DNA from 3 places in the Enterobacter hormaechei subsp. xiangfangensis genome. Region 2 is predicted to be linked to each of the others. Evidence: predicted binding sites of a transcription regulator. Region 2 holds the regulator's gene; each other region holds the start of a gene.
What was found. The regulator sigma-54, encoded in region 2, starts transcription at its own class of promoters, with help from an activator protein. The targets are predictions, from matches to a motif close to GTTGGCACANNTTTCGCTNT.
Positions count from the first base shown of each region.

Region 1: the regulator sigma-54 is predicted to act here: its motif matches at 1,673-1,692, upstream of BFV63_RS06155 (amino acid ABC transporter substrate-binding protein).
Region 3: the regulator sigma-54 is predicted to act here: its motif matches at 6,362-6,381, upstream of glnA (glutamate--ammonia ligase).

Region 1 is NZ_CP017183.1:1,304,380-1,311,597, reverse strand. It holds gene corC (CNNM family magnesium/cobalt transport protein CorC) at 1-37, shown strand, start outside; gene lnt (apolipoprotein N-acyltransferase) at 43-1,581, shown strand; gene BFV63_RS06155 (amino acid ABC transporter substrate-binding protein) at 1,964-2,869, shown strand; gene gltJ (glutamate/aspartate ABC transporter permease GltJ) at 3,025-3,765, shown strand; gene gltK (glutamate/aspartate ABC transporter permease GltK) at 3,766-4,440, shown strand; gene BFV63_RS06140 (amino acid ABC transporter ATP-binding protein) at 4,440-5,165, shown strand; gene rihA (pyrimidine-specific ribonucleoside hydrolase RihA) at 5,285-6,220, shown strand; gene BFV63_RS23340 (hypothetical protein) at 6,439-6,912, shown strand.
Region 2 is NZ_CP017183.1:4,093,094-4,100,311, reverse strand. It holds gene arcB (aerobic respiration two-component sensor histidine kinase ArcB) at 1-321, shown strand, start outside; gene elbB (isoprenoid biosynthesis glyoxalase ElbB) at 554-1,207, shown strand; gene mtgA (monofunctional biosynthetic peptidoglycan transglycosylase) at 1,204-1,929, shown strand; gene npr (PTS phosphocarrier protein NPr) at 1,969-2,241, opposite strand; gene rapZ (RNase adapter RapZ) at 2,238-3,092, opposite strand; gene ptsN (PTS IIA-like nitrogen regulatory protein PtsN) at 3,138-3,629, opposite strand; gene hpf (ribosome hibernation promoting factor) at 3,712-3,999, opposite strand; gene rpoN (RNA polymerase factor sigma-54) at 4,022-5,455, opposite strand; gene lptB (LPS export ABC transporter ATP-binding protein) at 5,503-6,228, opposite strand; gene lptA (lipopolysaccharide ABC transporter substrate-binding protein LptA) at 6,235-6,789, opposite strand; gene lptC (LPS export ABC transporter periplasmic protein LptC) at 6,758-7,218, opposite strand, start outside.
Region 3 is NZ_CP017183.1:4,590,342-4,597,559, reverse strand. It holds gene yihI (Der GTPase-activating protein YihI) at 1-392, shown strand, start outside; gene hemN (oxygen-independent coproporphyrinogen III oxidase) at 581-1,954, shown strand; gene BFV63_RS23165 (YshB family small membrane protein) at 2,006-2,116, opposite strand; gene glnG (nitrogen regulation protein NR(I)) at 2,226-3,638, opposite strand; gene glnL (nitrogen regulation protein NR(II)) at 3,650-4,699, opposite strand; gene glnA (glutamate--ammonia ligase) at 4,867-6,276, opposite strand; gene typA (ribosome-dependent GTPase TypA) at 6,654-7,218, shown strand, end outside.

The DNA.
Region 1 (7,218 bases), 1.9 Mb from region 2:
GCCGGACGACTCACCGGTGCCAAAACTGGAAGATTAATGTAAATGGCATTTGCCCCACTCTTTGAACGCCAGCGCGTCCGTTTGCTGCTGGCGCTGTTACTCGGAGCCAGCGGTACGCTGGCTTTTTCTCCTTACGATATCTGGCCAGCCGCTATTCTCTCCCTGATGGGGCTACAGGGGCTTACCCTGAACCGTCGTCCGGTACAGGCCGCGGCCATCGGCTACTTCTGGGGGCTGGGACTGTTTGGCTCTGGTATCAACTGGGTCTACGTCAGTATCGCGCAATTTGGCGGAATGCCGGGGCCGGTTAACGTCTTCCTGGTTGTGCTGCTCGCCGCCTATCTTTCGCTCTACACTGGCCTGTTCGCGGGCATCCTGTCTCGCCTGTGGCCAAAAACGACCTGGCTGCGCGTGGCGATAGCGGCACCCGTTGTCTGGCAAATCACCGAATTTCTGCGCGGCTGGGTACTGACCGGCTTCCCGTGGTTGCAGTTCGGCTATAGCCAGGTAGACGGCCCGCTGAAAGGCCTGGCCCCGGTCATGGGCGTGGAAGCCATCAACTTCCTGTTGATGATCGTCAGCGGCCTGCTGGTGCTGGCCCTGGTGACACGTAACTGGAAGCCGCTGGTTGCCGCGTTAATCCTGTTTGCCCTGCCCTTCCCGCTGCGTTATATCCAGTGGTTTACGCTGGAGCCCGCGCGCGCCACGCAGGTTTCTCTGGTCCAGGGCGATATCCCGCAGTCCCTGAAATGGGATGAGAATCAGCTGCTGAACACGCTGAAAATCTACGCCAACGCCACTGAAAAGGTGATGGGCAAATCGCAGCTCATCATCTGGCCTGAGTCTGCGATCCCAGACCTGGAGATCAATCAGCAGCCCTTCCTGAAGATGATGGACGATCTGCTGCGCGCACGCGGCAGTACGCTGATCACCGGAATTGTGGATGCGCGTCTCAATCAGCAGAACCGCTATGACACGTACAACACGATCATTACGCTCGGTAAGGGCAGCGAATACAGCTATACCTCCACCAATCGTTACAACAAAAACCACCTTGTACCGTTTGGCGAATTTGTTCCGCTGGAGTCTATTCTGCGCCCACTGGCACCGTTCTTTGATTTGCCGATGTCCTCATTCAGCCGGGGCCCTTACGTTCAGCCGCAGCTGCATGCGCACGGTTTTGCCCTGACGGCCGCCATTTGCTACGAGATTATCCTCGGCGAGCAGGTGCGCGATAATTTCCGCCCGGACACCGACTATCTGCTGACCATCTCAAACGATGCGTGGTTCGGTAAATCGATTGGTCCGTGGCAGCACTTCCAGATGGCGCGAATGCGTTCTCTGGAGCTGGCGCGTCCGTTGCTGCGCAGCACCAATAACGGCATTACCGCCGTGATTGGTCCGCAGGGTGAAATCCAGGCCATGATCCCGCAATTTACCCGTGAGGTGCTGACTACTAACGTCACGCCAACTACCGGGCTCACCCCTTACGCGCGCACCGGGAACTGGCCGCTGTGGATTTTGACCGTGCTGTTCGGCTTTGGCGCAGTGCTGATGAGCCTGCGTCAGCGTCGTAAATAACCTTACCTTCTATTGCCGGGTGGCGGCTACGCCTTACCCGGCCTGCTCTCCGGCGCCGGCGCCACCCGACAATTTCCTCCCAAACTTCAATTCTGGCACGCCTGTTGCTTTGTTTAATTACATCAACGCTGTCTGGCTTAACGTGCAACCTTGTCGCACCAGCGTAGATCATCGGTAGCACCGAAATGGTGCAACGAGGGATTTTGCCTCTGAATGGTGCGGCGCGCTTCGCAAAAATAAACAATAACGCAGCAAAATCTTTACATTAAGCCAGACTAAATGTTAACAAGCTTGCATAACACTGCACTCGCATTGCGCGAGATATAACAACATCACAATGGGTATCTATGCGTCACTGGCGCTGATAAGAAAGGAGTTGGGTATGCAATTACGTAAACTGGCCACAGCAATGCTGGTTATGGGAATGTCTGCGGGGGTTGTCCACGCTGAAGACGCTCCGGCAGCAGGAAGCACTCTCGACAAGATTGCCAAAAACGGCGTGATCGTGGTCGGCCACCGTGAATCTTCTGTCCCGTTCTCTTACTACGACAACACGCAAAAAGTCGTGGGCTATTCACAGGATTACTCCAACGCCATCGTTGAAGCCGTGAAGAAAAAGCTGAACAAACCTGACCTGCAAGTGAAGCTGATCCCCATCACTTCACAGAACCGTATTCCTCTGCTGCAAAACGGCACATTTGATTTTGAATGTGGCTCAACCACCAACAACCTTGAGCGTCAGAAACAGGCCGCTTTCTCGGACACCATCTTCGTTGTGGGCACCCGCCTGCTGACGAAGAAAGGCGGCGACATCAAAGATTTTGCTGACCTGAAAGGCAAAGCGGTTGTCGTGACCTCCGGTACCACGTCCGAAGTGCTGCTGCACAAGCTGAACGAAGAAAAGAAAATGGACATGCGCATCATCAGCGCGAAAGACCATGGCGACTCCTTCCGTACCCTGGAAAGCGGCCGTGCCGTCGCGTTTATGATGGATGACGCTCTGCTGGCAGGCGAGCGCGCCAAGGCGAAGAAACCAGACAACTGGGAAATCGTCGGTACCGCCCAGTCGAAAGAAGCCTACGGCTGTATGCTGCGTAAAGGTGACGAGGACTTCAAGAAACTGATCGATGACACCATCGCTCAGGCGCAAACCTCCGGCGAAGCGGCAAAATGGTTCGACAAATGGTTCAAGAACCCAATTCCACCAAAAAACCTGAACATGAACTTTGAACTGTCTGACGACATGAAAGCGCTGTTCAAATCACCAAACGACAAAGCTCTTAACTAATTAGAACGACAGGGGCGGGATCTCCTGCCCTCTCGATTGTCGGGAAGCATGGACAGACTATACGTTGAGTGGTCGTTCCCCACTCAGCGCAAAAATTGAGCTTCTCACCAATCTTCGAGGGTAGCGCTGCTACCCTTTTTTTTCTGGAGTTTACTATGTCAATTGACTGGAACTGGGGCATCTTTCTGCAACAAGCCCCGTTCGGCAACACCACCTATCTCGGCTGGCTGTGGAGCGGCTTTCAGGTTACCGTTGCGTTATCGATAACGGCGTGGATTATCGCGTTTCTTGTCGGTTCGCTGTTCGGTATTCTGCGTACCGTCCCTAACCGTTTTCTCTCTTCAATTGGCACGCTCTATGTGGAACTGTTCCGTAACGTTCCGCTGATCGTGCAGTTCTTTACCTGGTATCTGGTGATCCCGGAACTGCTGCCGGAAGATCTCGGCATGTGGTTTAAGGCCGAGCTGGATCCTAACGTACAATTTTTTGTCTCCTCTATGCTGTGTCTGGGGCTGTTCACCGCTGCGCGCGTCTGCGAGCAGGTACGTGCCGCCATACAGTCACTGCCGCGCGGGCAAAAGAATGCGGCACTGGCGATGGGCCTGACTCTGCCTCAGGCCTACCGTTACGTACTGCTGCCGAACGCTTACCGCGTCATCGTTCCGCCGATGACCTCCGAGATGATGAACCTGGTAAAAAACTCGGCTATCGCCTCAACCATTGGTCTGGTAGATATGGCGGCGCAGGCGGGCAAACTGCTGGATTATTCCGCTCACGCATGGGAATCCTTCACGGCGATCACGCTCGCCTATGTTCTGATTAACGCATTCATCATGCTGGTGATGAACCTGGTTGAACGCAAAGTACGCCTGCCGGGCAATCTGGGGGGCAAATAAATGTACGATTTTGACTGGAGTTCCATTGTTCCCTCCATGCCCTATCTGCTGGATGGACTGGCAATCACCTTAAAGATCACCGTTATCGCCATTATCGTCGGTATTGTCTGGGGCACCCTGCTGGCAGTGATGCGCCTGTCGAGCTTTAAGCCGCTCGCCTGGTTTGCCACGGCTTACGTTAACGTGTTCCGCTCCATTCCACTGGTCATGGTGCTGCTGTGGTTTTATCTGATTGTTCCCGGCTTTTTACAGAACGTACTGGGACTGTCGCCAAAGACCGATATCCGCCTGATCTCTGCCATGGTGGCGTTTTCCATGTTTGAAGCCGCCTACTACTCAGAGATCATCCGCGCCGGTATTCAGAGTATCTCGCGCGGGCAGTCCAGCGCTGCGCTGGCGCTCGGTATGACGCACTGGCAGTCTATGAAGCTCATTATTCTGCCGCAGGCGTTTCGCGCCATGGTTCCGCTGCTGCTGACGCAGGGCATCGTCCTGTTCCAGGATACCTCCCTGGTCTACGTGCTGAGTCTGGCAGACTTCTTCCGTACCGCCTCCACCATTGGCGAACGTGACGGAACGCAGGTTGAGATGATCCTCTTCGCGGGCGGGGTCTATTTTGTGATTAGTTTAAGCGCATCGCTGTTGGTCAGCTGGCTGAAGAAAAGGACGGTATAATGATTTCCCTGAAAAATGTTTCTAAATGGTATGGGCACTTTCAGGTGCTGACCGACTGCTCAACAGAAGTGAAAAAAGGCGATGTGGTGGTGGTATGCGGTCCGTCCGGTTCCGGTAAGTCCACGCTTATCAAAACCGTTAATGGGCTGGAACCTGTCCAGCAGGGCGAGATTGTCGTTAACGGCACCAAAGTGAATGACCGCAAAACCAACCTTGCCCAGCTTCGCTCCCACGTAGGGATGGTGTTCCAGCATTTTGAGCTGTTCCCTCACCTCTCCATCATTGAGAACCTGACGCTGGCGCAGGTGAAAGTGCTGAAGCGCGACAAAAAAGCGGCGCGCGAAAAGGGCCTGAAGTTGCTGGAACGCGTCGGGCTGTCTGCACATGCGGATAAGTTCCCGGCGCAGCTTTCGGGCGGCCAACAGCAGCGTGTGGCAATCGCGCGTGCGCTGTGCATGGATCCGGTGGCTATGCTGTTTGATGAGCCGACGTCCGCGCTCGATCCTGAGATGATCAACGAAGTGCTGGACGTCATGGTGGAGCTGGCGCACGAAGGGATGACCATGATGGTGGTGACGCACGAAATGGGCTTCGCCCGTAAAGTGGCCAACCGCGTGATCTTCATGGACGAAGGGAAAATTGTTGAAGACTCACCAAAAGAAGAGTTCTTCGCAAATCCTAAATCTGAACGTGCAAAAGACTTCCTCGCCAAAATCCTGCATTAATCTTTTTAGTGCGCAATCTGCGGATTGCGCACTGCTTCACGCTTTAGATCTCTTTTTCTATTCGGCGTCACATCGCAGCGTTAACCTTGTCACAAATAATGCTGAGAATGGAGAACGCTATGGCACAGCCAATTATTCTCGACTGCGATCCGGGTCATGATGACGCGATCGCACTCGTCCTTGCTCTTGCTTCCCCTGAACTGGACGTAAAAGCTGTCACCTCCTCCGCCGGAAACCAGACGCCGGATAAAACCTTGCGAAACGTGTTGCGCATGTTGACGCTGCTGAAACGCACCGATATTCCTGTCGCAGGTGGTGCCGTTAAGCCGCTGATGCGCGAGCTGATCATTGCGGATAACGTTCACGGTGAAAGTGGGCTGGATGGTCCGGCGCTGCCGGAGCCGGATTTCGCACCGCAAAACTGCACTGCCGTCGAGCTCATGGCGAAGGTGCTGCGTGAGAGCGCAGAGCCCGTGACGCTGGTGGCGACCGGCCCGCAGACCAACGTTGCGCTGCTGCTGAACAGCCATCCTGAACTGCACAGCAACATCGCCCGTATCGTCATCATGGGCGGGGCAATGGGGCTGGGGAACTGGACGCCAGCAGCAGAGTTCAACATCTTCGTTGACCCGGAAGCCGCGGAAATCGTCTTCCAGTCGGGCCTGCCGATTGTGATGGCGGGGCTGGACGTTACCCACCGCGCACAAATTATGGTGCAGGACATCGAACGATTTCGTACTGTGGGTAACCCGGTTGCAACGACCGTGGCAGAGCTGCTCGATTTCTTTATGGAGTATCACAAAGCCGAGAAGTGGGGCTTCCACGGCGCCCCGCTGCATGACCCATGCACCATCGCCTGGCTACTGAAGCCGGAAATGTTTACCACGGTCGAGCGTTGGGTTGGTGTGGAAACACAGGGGAAATATACCCAGGGAATGACGGTGGTGGACTATTACTCGCTAACGGGAAACAAGCCGAATACCACGGTGATGGTGGATATCGATCGGGAAGCGTTTGTGGATTTGCTGGCGGAGCGGCTGGCTTATTATATGTAGTCCGAAAAAACAGTACATTATTGGGCATTTTAGGCGGTTCTGCTGCCTAATGCCCTTATCATGCCTCCCTCATACTAAAAACTTCATTAAATAAAACAAGCAAGAAAAAACAGAACGCTTTTATTTGATAATAGCTAAACCATTAGCCCCACCCATTTGTCACAATTATTATTACTTGCTACTGATTCACTCCTCAAATAAAAACAATGAATTCTTTTATGGATACTTTCAAAAGTGAGATAAACATCACTTTGCTTGGCAAGGACATGTTCGATGATCGAATGAACATAGCAAGGGAGCACGTTATGTATTACAGCGAAGAAATTATTAAGCAACCTGGAACTGACAAAGAGCTAGCTGTGCGGTTAGATAAAGCGTTAATAGGCGTTAAAGAAGGTGTACAATATTATGTAAATGGTCTTGGCGATGCCACAACACGCTTACTTTATTATACATCCTGTCTTACAGAAAATTATCAAGATGTTTGTAAAAAACTTGGTTCTGAAGATGTCAGATTTATTTGCGCTCTATATGAACTAGTCAAACATAGAAATGTTATATTTCGAATGTTGAATATATATATAGAAACCCTCTTAAAAAATAAAAGCGATGTAGAAAAGAAAACAATCCTTGAAAACTTAACGCCATTCGCCAAAAACTATCCCATTAAATACATTTCAAAAATGGTTTGATTTACTTTATAACATCATATATATGCTACGGAAACAAAATGAATTTATCTGTTCAGAATGCATTAATGAAAAAATAGGAAGCAGAGTTGGGTGGGTCATAGGAGGACTGAATATTTATGGGATTGTACAACGTGCTGCTGATAGCGCAGATAATCTAAAAAATTTCTGCCCAATATTTTATAACGCCTTATATAGAGAGGGGTTAGAAATGATGTATTTCTTGATCGAACCCATGATCATGAAGTCTTGCTATCTAAATATTAGCACAGCATCTGATGAAGAAATTGTCAGAGCACTTAAGAGAAT
Region 2 (7,218 bases):
CAGTATATCGATCTGGTAGGACCAAAACTGATCACCGATGGCCTGGCCGTGTTCGAAAAAATGATGCCGGGCTATCTGAACGTGCTCGAATCCAACCTGACGGCGCGTGACCAGAAGGGCATCGTCGAAGAGGGACATAAAATCAAAGGCGCGGCAGGATCGGTCGGGTTACGTCATCTCCAGCAACTGGGCCAACAGATTCAGTCGCCTGATTTACCTGCCTGGGAAGATAATGTAGGTGATTGGGTCGAAGAGATGAAACAGGAGTGGCAAAACGATGTGGCAGTGCTGAAAGCTTGGGTAGATGCCAGAAAAAAATGACCCCGGCTATACCGGGGTGCGCGAATACTGCGCCAACACCAGGGAAATCGTGGCTGCGCCTGATTTTTGTGGGTTGTTTTCGCATGGACGCCGCCTGAAAATTGAGGCCGCACGCAGATAAGATAGCAAATCTTAAACAGTTTGTTACATGAATCAGTGAAATGTGTGAAGCATAGCGTTTTAATCAGAATTTTTAATGTGCTTCAGCGAGTTGCTTAGAAGGATCGTCAGAATGAAGAAAGTGGGTGTCGTGCTGAGCGGATGTGGCGTTTACGATGGTTCAGAGATACACGAAACCGTATTAACGCTGCTGGCATTATCGCGGCAGGGGGCAGACGTTCTCTGCTTCGCGCCGGATAAAACTCAAGCAGACGTAATGAATCATCTTACCGGCGAGCCAATGGCGGAAAGCCGTAACGTGCTGATTGAAGCAGCACGTATTGTGCGTGGAGATATTCATCCGCTGGCACAGGCCGATGCCGCTGAACTTGATGCGCTCATCGTGCCGGGCGGCTTTGGCGCGGCAAAAAACCTGAGCACGTTTGCAACAGAAGGCGCGGCGTGCCATGTCGATCCCGATTTGAAAGCGCTATCGCTGGCGATGCATGCAGCAGGTAAGCCGCAGGGCTTTATCTGCATTGCGCCAGCCATGCTGCCGAAAATTTTTGATTTCCCGCTGCGGCTCACGATCGGAACCGACATTGATACCGCTGAAATTATTGAGGATATGGGCGGCGAGCACGTGCCATGCCCGGTCGACGACATTGTGGTGGATGAGGACAACAAAATCATCACCACGCCGGCGTATATGCTGGCGCAGAATATCGCTGAGGCTGCCGCAGGCATTGAAAAGCTGGTGGACAGAGTGCTGGTTCTTACCGAATGAGTCGTAAATTATCCCCTGGCGGGTGGTTAAAACGGATCCTGCTGCGTATTGTGCTGGTCCTGGCCGTTTTTTGGGGCGGAGGCATTGCGCTGTTCAGCATCCTGCCCGTCCCGTTCTCCGCCGTGATGGCAGAGCGGCAGATTAGCGCCTGGCTCTCGGGTGATTTTGGCTATGTTGCCCACTCAGACTGGGTCGGCATGGATGAAATCTCCCCGTGGATGGGGCTGGCGGTCATTGCGGCAGAAGATCAGAAATTCCCGGAGCACTGGGGTTTTGACGTGGCGGCTATTGAGAAGGCGCTGGATCATAATGAACGTCATGAAAACCGCGTCCGCGGCGCGTCAACGCTTTCTCAGCAGACGGTAAAAAATCTGTTCTTATGGGACGGTCGCAGCTGGGTAAGAAAAGGGCTGGAGGCCGGGCTGACGCTGGGGGTCGAGACGGTGTGGAGCAAAAAACGCATTTTGACCGTCTACCTGAATATCGCGGAGTTTGGTGACGGCGTGTTTGGCGTCGAAGCGGCATCGCAGCGCTATTTTGGCAAGCCCGCCAGCAGGTTGACTATGTCCGAAGCGGCACTCCTTGCCGCCGTGCTGCCGAACCCGCTGCGTTTTAAGGCCAGCACCCCGTCAGGCTACGTGCGAAGCCGCCAGGCGTGGATTATGCGCCAGATGCGTCAGTTGGGTGGGGAAGGGTTTATGGAGCGAAATAATCTTATGTAGGGCGGGTAAGCGCAGCGCTACCCGCCGACATGGCGAACGTTAGTCTTCGTCAAACCCGGCGTTAAACAGGGCAATCACTGCCGCCAGCGCTTCTTCTTCCTGCGGGCCGGTGGCTTCAACTTCAATCTGGCGGCCTTTGGCAGAATCCAGCATCAGCAGGGCGATCACGCTATTGGCTTCTGCCTCGGTTCCCTCGTCGTTGCGCAGCAGCACCTCAGCATCAAAACCCTGCATCAGCTCAAACAGCTTCATCGCCGGGCGCGCATGCATGCCCAGCTTATTGGTGATTTCGACGGTCTGTTTTACGGTCATGTTTTGCGTTTTTCCAGCGTGCGATGACGGGACTGAACGTTCTTCCCGCGTGAGCGGAAGTAATCGGCCAGCTGTTCGGCAATGTAGACCGAACGATGTTTACCGCCGGTACAGCCAATCGCCACCGTCAGGTAGCTGCGATTGTTTGTTTCCAGCATAGGTAACCATAGCTCAAGGTAGCTTCGCGTCTGGTAGATAAAATTGTGTACTTCTGTGTGTCGGTCGAGGAACGCCGCCACCGGCTTATCCAGACCGGTCATCGGACGCAGTTTCGGATCCCAGTGCGGGTTCGGCAGGAAACGCACATCAAAAACGTAATCCGCATCGATAGGTATGCCGTGCTTAAAGCCGAAGGATTCAAACACCATCGTCAGTTCACGCTCGCGCTTGCCGAGTAAGCGCGTACGCAGCATTTCCGCCAGCTCGTGGACGGACATTTCAGAGGTGTCGACAATCAGGTCGGCCCGCGAACGCAGCGGCTCAAGCAGATCGCTCTCTTTATCGATGGCGCTTTCCAGCGAAAGATTTTTACTGGAGAGCGGATGCAAACGACGTGTATCGCTGTAACGGCGGATCAGCGTGTTGCGGTCAGCGTCCAGGAACAAGAGCTGAGGCGAGAAGCATTCCGGCAGGCTGTTCATTGCCTGCTCGAAGATTTCCGGCGATTCCGGCATGTTACGCACGTCAATACTGACGGCGGCAGAGATTTGCCTGTCCGCCAGCGTCCGCGCCAGATCGGGTAACAACACTACCGGCAGGTTATCTACACAGTAAAATCCCATGTCTTCCAGCGCGCGCAGGGCCACGGACTTCCCGGACCCCGAACGACCGCTGACGATCATCAGCACCATGTTCCGTTTCTCCTCAGGGCAGCCGTTCTGAAGGCCCTTTCCCGATTATGCCTCATCCTGATTGCCTTCTGCTTCAGTGATAATTTGATAAAGCTCTTCATCACTTTGGGCTGAGCGCAGTCGACGACAAATGGTTTTATCCGCCAGACGTTTGGCAACCAGCGACAGCGTGTGCAGGTGGGTCTTGGTCTGATCGGCAGGAACCAGCAGCGCGAAGAGCAGATCCACAGGCTGGTTATCAATGGCGTCAAAAGCGATAGGCGTTTCCAGTTGCACAAACACCCCCACGGCACGCAGCGTATCTTCTTCCAGCTTGCCATGCGGGATCGCAATGCCATTGCCGATGCCGGTACTGCCCATTTTTTCACGAGTCAGAATGGCTTCAAACACGATCTGCGGCGGCAGACCCAGCTGTTTTGCGGCCAGCTCACTGATGATTTCCAGCGCACGTTTTTTGCTCTGGCAGTGAACGCCACTGCGGGTACAATCCTGGTTAAGGACATTGCTCAGTTGAAGAGCGGAATCGTTGTTTATCATAATTTCACCTAAGCGCTAACTGTACAAATGGCCTGTTGTGTTTCACAACAGGCCGTCCTGCACCCGTTAACTGCCCGGACAATTAGTGTTGTTTCAGTTTATCTTTATGTTTATTGAGCTGTCTCGCAAGCTTATCAATCAAGCCGTCGATAGCCGCGTACATGTCTTGCCCTTCCGCACTGGCATGGAGTTCCCCTCCGTTGACGTGCAGGGTCGCATCCGAGATATGCGTCACTTTCTCCACTTTCAACACAACATAGACCTGGTTGATCCTCTCGAAATACTGCTCGAGTTTCGCAAACTTAGTGTTTACAAAATCGCGTAAAGCCTCAGTAATCTCGACGTTATGTCCGGTGATATTGAGCTGCATAGTGTCTTCCTTATCGGTTGTGTCAAACCAGTTGTTTACGCTGGTTAGACGGCGGAATGGATAAAGACTCTCGATACTTCGCGACAGTACGACGTGCCACCATAATACCCTGATCGGACAGCATGGTGGTTAACTTACTGTCACTGAGTGGCTTCGCGGGGTTCTCCGCGGCGATCAACTTCTTCACCAGTGCGCGAATGGCCGTCGACGAGGCTTCGCCGCCGCCTTCGGTGTTCACGTGGCTGGAGAAGAAATACTTAAGCTCAAAAATACCGCGTGGGCTGTGCAGATACTTCTGCGTGGTCACGCGGGAAATGGTTGATTCATGCATCTCGACGGCCTGGGCTATGTCCGCCAGCACCATCGGTTTCATAAACTCTTCGCCCTGCTCAAAGAATGCCTGCTGCTGTTCGACAATACAGCGGCTGACGCGCAGCAGCGTGTCATTACGGCTCTCCAGACTCTTAATCAACCAGCGTGCTTCCTGAAGGTTGCTGCGAATGTATTGATTATCAGCGTCGTTACGGGCGCTGGTGCACATGGAGGCGTATTGCTGGTTGATTTGCAGGCGAGGAATGCTGTCGGCGTTCAGTTCAACGACCCAGCGGCCATTGTGTTTTCTCACCAGCACATCGGGAATGACATATTCCGGTTCGCTGGTCTGAATCGACTGCCCCGGACGCGGATCGAGTGACTGGATCAGATTCACCGCTTCCTTCAGCACCTCTTCTTTCAGGCGCGTGACGCGCATCAGGGTGCGGAAGTCGTGGTTCGCCAGCAGATCCAGATGATCGCTGATGATGAGCCGGGCTTCGTCAATCCACGGTGTCTCTTTAGCAAACTGCGAAAGCTGGATCAGAAGGCAGTCACGCAGATCTTTCGCGGCGACGCCAATCGGGTCGAAACGCTGAACGCGTTTCAGGACGGCTTCGATCTCTTCCAGTTCAATCTCGTCATCGCCGATGCTTTCAAGAATCTCGTCCAGCGTCACGGTCAAATAGCCCGTGTCGTCAACGGCATCGACAATCGAGGTGGCAATGGCGCGATCGGTATCGGAGAAAGGCGTCAGCTCCACCTGCCACATCAGGTAGTCCTGAAGCGATTGGGTAGTTTCGCCCTGGTAGACCGGGAGTTCATCGTCCTGGTAGTCTGCACGCGTCCCGGAAGGGGTACCCGCGGTGTAGATTTCATCCCAGCTGGCATCCAGCGGCAGTTCGTCCGGCATCTCTTTCTGTTCGAGTGCATCTACGGAGTCGAGCGTTTCTGTGTCCTGCGTCTGCTGGGCGTCTACCTCGTCATGAAGATCGGTCTGCTCCAGCAGCGGATTGCTGTCCAGCGCCTGCTGGAGCTCCTGCTGGAGTTCTAACGTGGACAGCTGCAACAGACGGATTGCCTGCTGGAGCTGCGGCGTCATGGCCAGTTGCTGGCTGAGCCGTAATTGCAAACCTTGCTTCATGTTCAGAGCGTTTTTCTCCGGTTCGGCGTGACTTAACCTCTACCCTATCAGAGTCTGAAGTCTTCCCCAAGGTACACGCGCTTAACATGCTCATCCTCGAGGATTTGCTGCGGCGTACCGTGGGCAATCAGATGGCCCTGGCTCACTATGTAGGCGCGCTCACACACCGCCAGCGTTTCACGAACGTTGTGGTCCGTGATCAGTACGCCAAGCCCGCTGTCGCGCAGGTGTTCAATGATACGTTTGATATCGATAACGGAGATGGGGTCAACGCCCGCAAACGGTTCATCCAGCAGGATAAATTTCGGGTTTGCTGCCAGCGCGCGCGCAATCTCAACGCGGCGGCGTTCACCACCGGACAGCGCCTGACCGAGGCTGTCGCGAAGGTGTTCAATATGAAACTCTTCCATCAGCTCGTTCGCACGGTCAGTGCGCTGCTCGCTGGTCAGATCGTCACGGATCTGGAGCACGGCCATCAGGTTGTCGAACACGCTTAAGCGGCGGAAGATAGACGCTTCCTGCGGCAGATAGCCGATGCCACGACGCGCGCGGGCATGCAGCGGCAGCAGGCTGATATCTTCATCATCGATAATGATGTTGCCGGCGTCACGCGGGACGATGCCCACTACCATGTAGAAGGTCGTAGTTTTACCCGCGCCGTTAGGGCCAAGCAAACCCACGATTTCGCCGGAGTTGACGGTCAGACTGACATCTTCGACGACGCGGCGGCCCTTATACGCTTTCGCGAGGTTTTTTGCAGTTAAAGTTGCCATAACGAATTAGTTACTCTTTTTCTTTGCCGGAGCCTGACCGTTGTTCTTGTCCTGCAACTGCGAAGGCACAAGCACGGTCGTGACGCGTTTGCCTTTTTCGCTGGAGGCCTGCATTTTCTGCTCTTTCACCAGATAAGTGATCTTGTCGCCTTTGATATTGCTGTCCAGCTGTTCCAGGTAAGCATTACCGGTCAGGATGACCAGATCCTTCGCCAGTTCATAGTGCATATGCGAGGCATGGCCTTTCACCGGCTTGCCGTTGTCCTGCATCTGGTAGAAGGTGGCCGGGTTGCCATAACCATCGATAATCTCTTTCCCCTGCTCGCCGCCCGGACGGGTAACGACCACTTTGTCGGCGTTGATTTTGATGGTGCCCTGGGTCACAACGACGTTGCCGGTAAAGGTGACGACGTTACCCTGCATATCCAGAGACTGGGTATCGGATTCAATATGAATCGGCTGTTCGGTGTCGCCAGTCACAGCAAGCGCGGGAAGACTGGCCGCCAGCAGCGCGCTGGCGATAACAACTTTAAGGCTGAGTTTGTTTGTTTTGAATTTCATAGGAGGTTCTAACCTTTTCAATCAGCTCGGCGTTTTTGCTGCGTAAGTTCCCGCGCATTCTTAAACCGCTGGAATTAAATGTTGTGCCATACAGGGTGACTAAATCCTGCGACGTGACATCCTGGGTGACCAGGTTGATCTGGGCGTTATCCGTCGTAATTTTTCGCAGTTGCGCGTCAGCGGTCAGGGCGTTGACTTCAACGTGACCATACAGGTAAAGCATACGGTCATTTGTCAGTTTTGCCCGGTCAGACTTGATTGACCACGTCGGCACTTTGTCCGTATCAAAGGTGGTCAGGACCGGCTGGGTAAACCACGAGGTGCCGTCATCTGAAAAATATTCTACATGCTGAGCAACGAGGCGATAGTTCAGCGCACCTTCCGGGCTATAGACCACGGTGTCGCTGTGATCGCTTTTATAGGTCGGGT
Region 3 (7,218 bases), 500 kb from region 2:
CGGGTAGCCGTGCTAACGGTGGCGGTGCCGCAGGCGCTTCTGCAAAAGGCAAACAGCAGAAAGATCCTCGTATCGGCAGTAAAACTCCCATTCCACTGGGCGTGACAGACACCCCGGTCACTAAGCAGCATAAACCAAAGAGCGAGAAACCTATGCTTTCACCGCAGGCTGAGCTGGATTTGCTGGAGAACGATGAGCGCCTGGACGCGCTGCTGGAACGTCTTGAAGAGGGTGAAACCTTGACCGCCGAAGAGCAGTCATGGGTGGATGCCAAACTGGATCGCATCGACGAGCTGATGCAGAAGCTGGGTCTGTCTTACGATGACGAAGACGATGAAGAAGAAGACGAAAAGCAGGAAGATATGATGCGTCTTCTGAAGGGTGGAAACTAACATTTGCACCCGGCAGGTACACTCGTCCTGCTTATAACCCTTCCGGTTATATGTTATCTGGTGTGGTTATTCGTTAAACTACGGCGGTTGTCGCGGCGACAGAAGTGGCTGCGCACCCGAATGATGGCCCGCAACGGGACCAGAACGGGCCGCCGTATACGAACGCGACACCAACGGAAGGAGTGAGCATGTCTGTACCATCTATCGACTGGGATTTGGCCCTGATCCAGAAATATAACTATTCCGGGCCGCGTTATACCTCATACCCCACCGCGCTGGAGTTTTCTGACGCTTTCGGCGAGGCGGATTTTCAGCATGCTGTGGTGCGCTATCCCGAGCGCCCGCTGTCGCTCTACGTCCATATTCCATTCTGCCATAAGCTCTGCTACTTCTGCGGCTGCAATAAAATCGTTACCCGCCAGCAGCACAAAGCCGATCAATACCTCGATGCGCTCGAACAGGAAATTCTGCACCGCGCACCGCTGTTTAAAGGGCGTCACGTTAGCCAGCTTCACTGGGGCGGTGGTACGCCAACCTATCTGAATAAAGCGCAGATCAGCCGCCTGATGGCGCTGCTGCGCGACAATTTCAGTTTTAACGACGACGCCGAAATTTCGATCGAGGTCGATCCACGTGAAATCGAGCTGGATGTGCTGGATCATTTACGCGCTGAAGGCTTCAACCGCCTGAGTATGGGCGTACAGGACTTCAATAAAGAAGTACAGCGCCTGGTAAACCGCGAGCAGGACGAAGCGTTTATCTTTGCCTTACTCAACCATGCGCGTGAAATCGGCTTTACCTCAACGAATATAGACCTGATTTACGGCCTGCCGAAGCAGACGCCGGAGAGCTTCGCCTACACGCTTAAACGCGTGGCTGAGCTTAACCCGGACCGTCTGAGCGTCTTTAATTACGCGCACCTGCCGACGCTGTTCGCCGCTCAGCGCAAAATCAAAGATGCGGATCTGCCTTCCGCCCAGCAGAAGCTGGACATTTTGCAGGAGACCATCGCCTCGCTGACCGAAACCGGCTATCAGTTTATCGGGATGGATCACTTTGCCCGCCCTGACGACGAACTGGCAATTGCCCAGCGCGAAGGTGTTCTCCACCGTAACTTCCAGGGTTACACCACCCAGGGCGATACCGATCTGCTCGGAATGGGCGTCTCCGCCATTAGCATGATTGGCGACTGCTACGCTCAGAACCAGAAAGAGCTGAAGCTGTACTACCAGCAGGTTGATGAAACGGGTAACGCATTGTGGCGCGGCATTGCGTTAACGCGTGACGACTGCATCCGTCGTGATGTGATTAAGGCGCTTATCTGCAACTTCCGTCTCGAATTCCGCGAGGTGGAGTCGCAATGGGATCTGCAATTCAGCGATTACTTTGCCGAAGACCTGAAACTCTTTGCGCCGCTGGCGAAGGACGGGCTGGTGGATGTGTCGGAAAGCGCGGTGGTCGTCACGCCGAAAGGACGTCTGTTGATTCGTAATATCTGCATGTGCTTCGATGCCTATCTACGTCAGAAGGCGCGTTTACAGCAGTTCTCGCGGGTGATTTAAGTTGAAAAGCCGGGTAAGCGAAGCGCCACCCGGCTTTTCATCAACAGCTCGTTAGCTAAACAGCCCAACCAGCGCCGCACACAGCACCGCCGCAACGGCAGTTTGAGGCGTGTGGCTTTCTGCTGCTCCGCTCGAAAGCAAAGTCACTAATGATTCCAGCATGATGCTCCCCCTGTTTCCGGGCACGATCATACAAAACTCATCGGAACAGTAAAGCGCAAAATAACGGCACTTTGCGCTCAATTAGTAACCTTTACACAGCGGAGTAAGATCACTCCATTCCCAGCTCTTTCAGCTTGCGCGTCAGGGTGTTTCGACCCCATCCCAACAGGCGAGCCGCTTCCTGTTTGTGGCCCTGGGTATGACGAAGCGCGGTAGTTAACAGCGTGCGCTCCATCTCAGGCTGCGCTTCGGAGAGCAGATTTTGATGACCGGAACGCAGCGCGCGATCTGCCCACTGCGCCAGCAGCGTCGCCCAGCTGTCCGGCAGCGCATGTCCGGCGGTGCTTTCGGGCACGGTGGCTTCAAACAGCTCGGCGGGGAGATCCTGAATCAACACTTCCTGTCCGGCGGCCATCACGGTCAGCCAGCGACAGGTGTTTTCCAGCTGACGCACGTTGCCAGGCCACGCCAGACGGGTGAGGGCGGCATCCGTTTCCGGATGAAGCTGCTTGGCTTCCACGCCCAGCTCGCGGGCCGCCACTTGCAGGAAATGGCGCGCCAGACGCGGGATATCTTCCCGACGCTCGCGCAGCGGCGGCAGGTGGACACGGATCACGTTCAGACGATGGAATAAATCTTCACGGAATTTCCCCTCCTGCACGCGCAGCTCCAGGTTCTGGTGCGTCGCGGCAATAATACGCACGTCCACCTTCACCGGCGCATACCCGCCCACGCGGTAAAACTGGCCATCTGCCAGCACGCGCAGCAATCGGGTCTGAACATCCAGCGGCATATCGCCGATTTCATCCAGGAATAGCGTTCCGCCGTCAGCCTGTTCAAAGCGTCCCTGACGAATGGTATTTGCCCCGGTAAACGCCCCTTTTTCGTGGCCGAATAGCTCAGATTCAATCAAATCTTTGGGGATCGCCGCCATGTTCAGGGCGATGAAAGGCGCTTTCGCCCGCGGGCTGTGGCGATGCAGGGCGTGCGCAACCAGCTCTTTACCGGTCCCTGATTCACCGTTAATCAAGACGCTGATAGACGAGCGCGACAGACGCCCGATGATGCGAAACACGTCCTGCATGGCCGGCGCTTCACCGATGATGTCCGTCGTAGGCCCGAAATCCGGCGCGTGGCGGGGCTGCTGTTGCTCCTGATAGTGGCTGATGGCGCGTTCGACCAGGGCAACGGCTTCGTCGATATCAAACGGTTTTGGCAGATAATCAAACGCCCCCTGCTGGTAGGCGCTAACGGCGGCATCCAGGTCGGAGTGGGCGGTCATTATGATGACCGGAAGCATGGGGTGGCGCTGTTTGATCTGCTTTAAGAGCGCCAGTCCGTCCATGCCCGGCATGCGAATATCCGAGAGCAGAACGTCCGGCGTTTTGGTGGTGAGTGCGTCGAGCACCTCGCTGCCGCTCTCAAACGTCGTGCAGCTTAATCCCGCTCCCGTGAGTGCGCGTTCAAGCACCCAACGGATGGAGCTATCGTCATCGACTACCCAGACTATCCCTCGTTGCATAAACGTCACCTTTATTTTTTAATCGGCAGGAAAACCGAAAACTCGGTATGTCCCGGCCAACTGGTAAATTCAATTTTGCCGGAGTGTTGGTCAATCAAATTTCGGGCTATGGATAACCCCAGCCCGGTGCCGCCTTCGCGACCGCTGACCATCGGGTAGAACAGAGTGTCCTGGAGATGCGGTGGGATCCCCGGCCCGTTATCTTCCACATCAATACGTGCCGCCAGACGATAACGCACGCCGTGCAGCGTCAGCTGGAACGCGGTGCGGGTACGCAGAATAATTTCGCCACCCTCCGGGCCCAGCGCCTGCAACGCGTTACGCACAATGTTCAACAGCACCTGTTCAATCTGGTCCGGATCGTGCGCCAGCTCCGGCAGGCTTGGGTCGTAATCACGCACCAGCGTGACGTTATCCGGCAGCTCCATAGAGACGAGTTTCACCACCCGCTCCGCGACCTTGTGAATGCTTTCTGAAACATGCATCCCCGGCTGCTGTGGCCCGAGCAGGCGATCGACCAGATTACGCAGACGGTCCGCCTGCTCGATAATGACGTTGGTATACTCCGCCAGGGCAGGGTCAGGCAGCGCTTTGGTCAAAAGCTGTGCCGCACCGCGTAAGCCGCCCAGCGGGTTTTTGATCTCATGGGCCAGCCCGCGCACCAGGTCGCGCGCCGCAATCTGCTGCGCATGCTGAAGCTGCTCCTGGCTGAGACGACGTTGGTTATCCATCGGCGCCATTTCCAGCAGAATCATGCCATCTGGCAGGCGCTGTGCGGTGAGGGACAAAATATGCGAGCGTCCGTCAATCACCAGCGTCACTTCGTTATCGGTGAAGCCCTGACCCGCCTGCAAACTCTCCTGCATCAGACCAATATTCAGCGAGAAATAGCTCAGCAGTTCCGGCAGCGGCGTGCCAAACAGTTTTCGGGCGCTTTGGGCGAGCAGCTGTTGCGCCGCCGGGTTGGCGTAATGCACCGCCAGCTCGTCGTCGACCAGCAAAATACTGTTAATCAAAGAATTGAGGATCTGCCCAGCATCGGGCAGCGTGCCAGTTGCCATTCAGCAGTCTCCTGGAGTCGTTGCACTATTTTAGTGCAGTATAGCGTTTTAGAGGTAAAAAGCGCGTGAGATCAGGTTGTTGGTGGAGAAAAAAGCCCATCCGAAGATGGGCTAAAGTTTCCACGGCAACTACTCCCGACGCGTATGCGCCGGGTAAAACAAAACAATTAAACGCTGTAGTACAGTTCAAACTCAACCGGGTGCGGCGTCATGCGAACGCGGTCGTTTTCTTCGGTACGCAGCGCGATGTAAGCGTCGATAGCTTCATCGGTGAACACGCCGCCAGCGGTCAGGAACTCGCGGTCTGCGTCCAGCGCTTGCAGGGCTTCTTCCAGAGAGCCGGCAACCTGTGGGATCTCTTTCGCTTCTTCTGGCGGCAGGTCGTACAGGTTTTTGTCCATGGCTTCGCCCGGGTGGATCTTGTTCTTGATACCGTCCAGACCGGCCATCAGCAGTGCTGCGAAGCACAGGTATGGGTTAGCCGCCGGGTCCGGGAAGCGCACTTCGATACGACGCGCTTTCGGAGACGCAACCACCGGGATACGGATAGAAGCAGAACGGTTACGGGCAGAGTACGCCAGCATCACGGGTGCTTCGTAGCCTGGAACCAGACGCTTGTAGGAGTTCGTGGTCGGGTTCGCCAGGGCGTTGATCGCTTTAGCGTGTTTGATAACACCGCCGATGTAGTGCAGCGCCTGCTCAGACAGACCCGCATACTTGTCACCAGAGAACAGGTTGGTGCCGTTCTTGGACAGGGACATGTGGCAGTGCATGCCGGAACCGTTGTCGCCAAACATTGGTTTTGGCATGAAGGTCGCGGTTTTACCGAAACGGTGCGCAACGTTGTGTACAACGTATTTGTAGATCTGAATCTCATCCGCTTTTTTGGTCATGGTGTTGAAGCGGGTAGCGATCTCGTTCTGGCCAGCCGTTGCCACTTCGTGGTGGTGAGCTTCAACAACCAGGCCCATCTCTTCCATGATCAGACACATGGTAGAACGGATGTCCTGTGAAGAATCGACCGGAGGAACCGGGAAGTAACCGCCTTTCACGCCCGGACGGTGACCTTTGTTACCACCTTCGTACTTGGTGGAAGAGTTCCATGCGCCTTCGATATCATCGATAGCGACGTGGGAGCCAGAAATGGAAGCACCAAAACGGATGTCGTCGAACAGGAAGAACTCTGGCTCTGGCCCGAACAGAACGGTGTCTGCGATGCCGGTAGAGCGCAGGTACTCTTCAGCGCGTTTTGCGATGGAGCGTGGGTCACGGTCATAGCCTTGCAGCGTGCCAGGTTCCAGAATATCGCAGCGGATGATCAGCGTAGGTTCTTCGTAGAACGGGTCAATGAGCGCAGTGGTTGCATCTGGCATCAGAACCATGTCGGATTCGTTAATGCCTTTCCAGCCGCCAATGGAGGAGCCGTCAAACATTTTGCCTTCTTCAAAGAATTCGGCGTTCACCTGATGAGCAGGGATCGTGACGTGCTGTTCTTTACCTTTGGTATCGGTGAAGCGCAGATCAACAAACTTCACTTCATGTTCGTTCAGCATCGTCAAAACGTGTTCAGCGGACATACTTAACTCTCCAGATTGGTCATTGTCGTCGTGGTAACGAGGTCTTCAAATCGGCTGGGCTGCCATATTTTTACTGTATTTCTGTAAAGCGAAATCTGTGCCAACTTTTAAAACACCCCAAAAAGGCGTTATCATGCGCACCATAGTGCAGAAGGGCTGCACCACATTGGATTTGTTGCACCATTATAGTGCTTCTGTGTGAACATCGAGCACCATATTGGTGCAATTTACGTTAAAGTGCCCTTTTACCGCTCCGTGAAAGCGATCACAAAGCATCTCTGCAATACTTGTTTGCGGGGGATGTTTGTGATCCTGTTTTGTAGTGCGATTAATCCGTGTACAATAACGCGCTATTTCTAAATGCCTGAGGCAAAGTTGTGATCGAAAAATTGCGTAATATCGCCATCATCGCGCACGTCGACCATGGTAAAACTACCCTGGTTGATAAGCTGCTACAGCAGTCCGGTACGTTTGATGCTCGTGCCGAAACTCAAGAGCGTGTGATGGACTCCAACGATTTGGAGAAAGAGCGTGGGATTACCATCCTCGCCAAAAACACCGCTATCAAATGGAATGACTACCGTATCAACATCGTTGATACCCCAGGGCACGCCGACTTCGGTGGTGAAGTTGAGCGCGTGATGTCCATGGTGGATTCCGTGCTGCTGGTGGTTGACGCATTTGATGGCCCTATGCCGCAAACGCGCTTCGTGACCAAAAAAGCATTTGCCCACGGCCTGAAACCTATCGTTGTGATCAACAAGGTTGACCGTCCTGGCGCGCGTCCTGACTGGGTTGTTGACCAGGTCTTCGACCTGTTCGTTAACCTCGACGCGACCGACGAACAGCTGGACTTCCCTATCGTTTATGCGTCTGCGCTGAACGGTATCGCCGGTCTGGATCACGAAGACATGGCGGAAGACATGACTCCGCTGTACCAGA